One region of the Micromonospora sp. NPDC049559 genome, then DNA from elsewhere that is predicted to be linked to it. Evidence: riboswitches for the same ligand, from Rfam matches in the RefSeq annotation. Region 1 holds a riboswitch; the other holds the start of a gene.
What was found. Region 1 has a riboswitch for thiamine pyrophosphate ahead of AB0J86_RS22755 (ECF transporter S component). Riboswitches for the same ligand answer to the same signal wherever they lie in the genome.
Positions count from the first base shown of each region.

Region 2: linked by a shared signal. The riboswitch ahead of thiE (thiamine phosphate synthase) and the one ahead of AB0J86_RS22755 (ECF transporter S component) in region 1 are both predicted to bind thiamine pyrophosphate.

Region 1 is NZ_JBFAPK010000022.1:46,043-48,506, reverse strand. It holds gene AB0J86_RS22760 (ABC transporter ATP-binding protein) at 1-611, opposite strand, end outside; gene AB0J86_RS22755 (ECF transporter S component) at 628-1,218, opposite strand; TPP riboswitch at 1,299-1,404, opposite strand; gene AB0J86_RS22750 (permease) at 1,625-2,464, shown strand, end outside.
Region 2 is NZ_JBFAPK010000050.1:46,633-49,096, forward strand. It holds gene AB0J86_RS35055 (ThuA domain-containing protein) at 1-440, opposite strand, end outside; TPP riboswitch at 1,087-1,194, shown strand; gene thiE (thiamine phosphate synthase) at 1,189-1,854, shown strand; gene thiO (glycine oxidase ThiO) at 1,851-2,464, shown strand, end outside.

The DNA of each region.
Region 1 (2,464 bases):
AGGGGCAGCGCCTCGGCCACCCGGTGCTCGACCAGGACCAGCGTGGTGTCGCCGGTCACGGCGTCGCGTACCGCCGTGCGGACCAGCGCCGCGCCGGCCGGATCCAGGTTCGCGGTCGGCTCGTCCAGCAGCAACAGGCTGGGGCGCAGGGCGAGCGCCCCGGCGAGGGCGAGCCGCTGCTGTTCCCCGCCGGAGAGCGCGGCCGTCGGGCGGTCCCGGCCGTACGGGAAGCCCACCCGGCGCAGCGCCTCGTCGACCCGGGACCAGATGTCCTCGGCTGGTACACCCCGGTTCTCCAGGCCGAACGCGACGTCGTCGCCGGCGCGGGCCATCACGAGCTGGCTCTCCGGGTCCTGGAAGACGATCCCGACCCGCTCCCGGGCCTTCCCGCGCGGGTCGAGGCCGTCGATCTCGACGGTCCCCTCCTGCTCGCCGGAGTCCTCGGCGAGCAGGCCCGCGAGGGCGGCGAGCAGCGTGCTCTTGCCGGCGCCGGAGGGGCCGAGCAGCAGCACCCGCTCGCCAGACTCGATGCGCAGGTCGATGCCGCGTACCGCCCACGCCCGCCGCCCGGCGTGCCGCCAGCCGAAGCCGCGCAGCTCTACCGTGCCCACGTCCGCGCTCCGGGGATCAGATCGCGGCGCGTTCGCGCCCGGCGGGGAAGCGGTCCAGCGCGCCCGTCCCCGCCAGCGCCCGGGTCAGCGCCCAGGCCCCGACCCCGGCGATCACGGCCGAGCTGGCGACGGTGATCAGGGCGTACGGGATCCGGTACGAGCCGAGGGCGTACTCGCTGTTCCAGACGAAGAAGTCGAAGAGCGCCGCGCTGATCCCGGTGAGCGCCCCGGCCAGGATCGACACGGGCAGCCGGTACGAGCGGTAGCGCAGCGCCGCGAAGGCCAGCTCCGCCCCGAGCCCCTGCACCAGGCCCTGCGGGATGACCAGCGCGCCCCACTGGGCGCCGAGCAGCGCCGAGACCACCGCGGCCACCGTCTCGGTGTAGAGCGCGGCGCCCGGCTTGCGGATGATCAGCCCGCCGAGCACGGCCGGAAGCAGCCAGAGCCCGTAGAGCACGGTCTGGGCCGGCGGAAAGAACGCGAACGCCCCCTCGGTGGCGCTCCAGACGTAGTTCCAGGCCCAGAAGACCACGCCGGACGCGACCGCGATGACCGACGCGATGATGATGTCGATGGTGCGCCACCGGGGGTTGGTGGATGTCGCCATGTGCTGCCTCCCAGTCCTACGGACCGAACCAGGAGCTGTGACGTACGCCGCCGCCGGTCGTTGGCCGTACGGCGGCGCGGCTGGAGTTTCGACCGAACTCCCTGCGCTGGCATTACCCAGATCAGGTTCGAGGGTCTGCGGAGGTGTACCGCACTCTCAGCGCTGCGCGCTCCCCTGTCGGATGTGAAGTTGTTCCGCAGACGCTAGCACCGTCCAGGGGCGCCACGCAGCCGCGCGGACACCCGATGTGTCCGCCGACACCGGCCGCCGGGTTACAGTGCTCGTCGATGCGGCCCACGGCGCGGACCCGACCGGGTCGCGCGGGCCGGGTCGCCGAGCTACCGGGCCCGGGTCGCCCGGGCACCGAACCGGACGGGCCGCCGGGCCCGGGAGGGGACGAGAGACCGTGACCGTCCCGGAGCGCGCCACCGTCACGGCCGCCCCCGACACCACCTCGCCGGCGGGTGTCGCACCGCCCGAGAACGAGCGGCCGGAGAACGAGCCGGCGGGTGTCGCCGCCCCGCCGGACCGCACCGCCACCGGTCCGCGCCGGCGCGACGGGCGCTCGGTCGAGGTCCTCGCCGGGCTGCTGATCCTGCTGGTCATCTTCCGGGGACCGGTGGCCAACGCGATCTCGGACCCGCGGTTGCAGACCTGGACGACGGTCTTCGTCTCCGTGCTGGTGCAGGCGATGCCGTTCCTGGTCTTCGGGGTGGCGCTCTCGGCCGTGATCGCGGTCTTCGTGCCCCGGTCCTTCTGGGCCCGGGCGCTGCCGCGCCACCCCGCGCTGGCCGTACCGGTGGCGAGCTGCGCCGGCGTGGTGCTGCCCGGCTGCGAGTGCGGCTCGGTCCCGATCGCCGGTTCGCTCATCCGCCGGGGCGTCACCCCGGCCGCCGCGCTGGCCTTCCTGCTCGCCGCGCCGGCGATCAACCCGATCGTGCTCACCGCCACCGCGGTCGCCTTCCCGCGCGACCCCGAGATGGTGGTGGCCCGCGGGGCGGCCAGCCTGGTGGTGGCGATGGTGATGGGCTGGCTCTGGCTGCGCCTCGGCCGGGCGGACTGGATCCGGCTGCCGCACCGCCCGGACCTCGACGACCTCTCCAAGGGGCGGGCGTTCTGGGCGGCGGTACGGCACGACGTGATGCACGCCGGCGGATTCCTGGTGCTCGGCGCGATGGCGGCGGCCAGCATCAACGTCCTGGTGCCGGAGCGGTGGTTGCAGACGCTCGCCGGCAACGCCGTGCTC
Region 2 (2,464 bases), on a different contig from region 1:
CGCGGGTTGGTCTGGAAGTTGTACCACTCGTCGAAGCGCGACCACTCGTCCGGCAGGTGTGCCGTGGACGGGTGCGCGTGGTCCTCGACCTTGACGGTGGCCTGCTGCTGCGCCGGGTGCGACGCGAAGTACGCGCCGACCAGGTCGCCGTACCAGGGCCAGTTGTACTCGGTGTCGGAGGCGGCGTGGACGCCGGCGTACCCGCCACCGGCCCGGACGTACCGCTCGAAGGCCGCCTGCTGGTCGGCGTCGAGTACGTCACCGGTGGTGGAGAGCCAGATGACCGCCTTGTACCTGGCGAGGTTGGCGTCGTTGAACGCCGTGGCGTCCTCGGTCGCGTCGACGGTGAACCCGTTCTCCTCGCCGAGCTGGCGGATCGTGGCGATGCCGGCCGGGATCGAGTCGTGCCGGAAACCCGCCGTCTTGGAGAAGACGAGCACCGAGTAGGGATCGGCCTGCGCCTTGGTCGCCCGGTCGGGGGCGCGCTCGGCCCGCGCGGCCGAGGGGGCTGCGGTCGCGGCGGTCGGGGCGGCGAACAGGGCGGCCGTCGTCGAGCCGAGCGCGACGGCCAGGGCCAGTGCGGCGTGCGTGAGGGCCCCGCCGCGCGGTGCGCGGCGTCGGCGAGATCTGGACAAGTTGGATCTCCTTCGTCCGGAGCGGACAGGTTCGTCCGGGGTGGACAGCGGAAATCCCGGGTCGGCTCGCCGAAGACCGTCCCGGGCCTGGGCCGCGTCCCGCCGGTCGTGGCGGAACGCGGGGTGGGGCTTCCGCGACAGGACTGGCGGCCCTGGCACGGTCGCGACTAGCTGGTGGACCGGTGTGCCGGAACCGGACCATCAAATTTTGCTCTGTCGATGAACAAATTAATGCCGGAAGATCGGTGGCCGGCAATACGACGACAAGACAAATCAGGTAACGGTTGGGTAACCGAGGGAGATCGATCCGGATAGGAGGGACAAATCCCCCGGTACCTGCCGCCCGGCGGTCGGGGCGGCGTAACTCGTCGTTCTCCGCGTCGCAACGTGATGTAACTCCCTGCGGGCCGCCCCTTGGCGGATCGGGGGATCGCGTCGTAACGTGGCAGGCACGTAACCCACGGGAGTCCGGTGCACCGGGCTGAGAGGGGGGCTGCAGCCCCCGACCGTCGAACCTGATCCGGATCATGCCGGCGCAGGGAGGAGAGTTGCCATGCCATCCCTGGCACGACTGCATCTCATCACCGACACCCGGCCCGGCCGGGACCCGCTCGGCGTCGTCCGCGCGGCGCTCTCGGTGGCCGGACCCGAGCTGCTCGTACAGGTCCGGGTCGAGGACTCCGCCAGCGACCGCGAGGCGTACGAGCTGGCCCGGCACGTCGTCGAGCTGTGCGCCCCCGTCGGGGCGACGTGCCTGGTCAACGACCGGTTGCACGTCGCGCTCGCGGTCGGCGCGGCGGGCGGCCACGTCGGCGCGCTCGACCTGCCGGTGGCCGCCGCCCGGCGGGTGCTCGGCCCCGGGGCGCTGCTCGGCGCCACCGCCCGCGCGCCGGAGCCGGCGCTGGCCGCGGTCGCCGACGGCGCCGGCTACCTCGGCGTCGGGCCCTGCTTCGACACCAGCACCAAGGACGGGCTGCCGGACCCGATCGGGCCGCCCGGGATCGCGCGGGTGGTCGCCGCGGTCGGCGTACCGGTCATCGCCATCGGCGGGGTGACCGCCCGGCGGGTGCCCGAGCTGCTGGCCGCCGGGGCGTACGGGGTGGCGGTGGTCGGCGCGGTCTCCGCCGCGGCCGACCCGGCCCGGGCCACCGCCGAACTGCTCGCGGCGCTGCCCCGTGAGGCGGCGCCGGCCCACCAGGGCACCCGGGGCCCGCGGTGACGGCCCGGCGGCCGGACGTCGCGGTGGTCGGTGGCGGCCCGATCGGGCTGGCCGTCGCGTGGCGGTGCGCGGCGCGCGGGCTGCGGGTGACCGTGTACGACCCGGCGCCGGGCTCCGGTGCGGTGGCGGTCGCCGCCGGCATGCTCGCCCCGGTCGGCGAGGCGTACTTCGGCGAGGAGGAGCTGACCCGCCTCCAGGTGGACTCCGCGGCCCGCTGGCCCGGCTTCGCGGCCGAACTCGCCGACCTCTCCGGCCTGGACTGCGGCTACCGCACCGACGGGACGCTGGTGGTCGGGCTCACCCGCGACGACGTCGCCGAGGCGAGCCGGCTCTGGACGTACCAGGGGGAACTCGGGCTGCCGATCACCCCGTTGCGCGCGGGGGAGCTGCGCGAACGCGAGCCGCTGCTCTCGCCCCGGGTGCGCGGCGGGGCGCACGCGCCCGACGACCACCAGGTCGACCCGCGCCGGCTGGTCGCCGCGCTGCTCACCGCCGTACGCCGGGTCGGGGTCGAGGTCGTGCCGACCCGGGTACGCCGCCTGTCCGACGTGGACGCCGGCGTGGTGGTGGTCGCCGCCGGCTGCCAGGCCGCCGAACTGGCGGGGCTGCC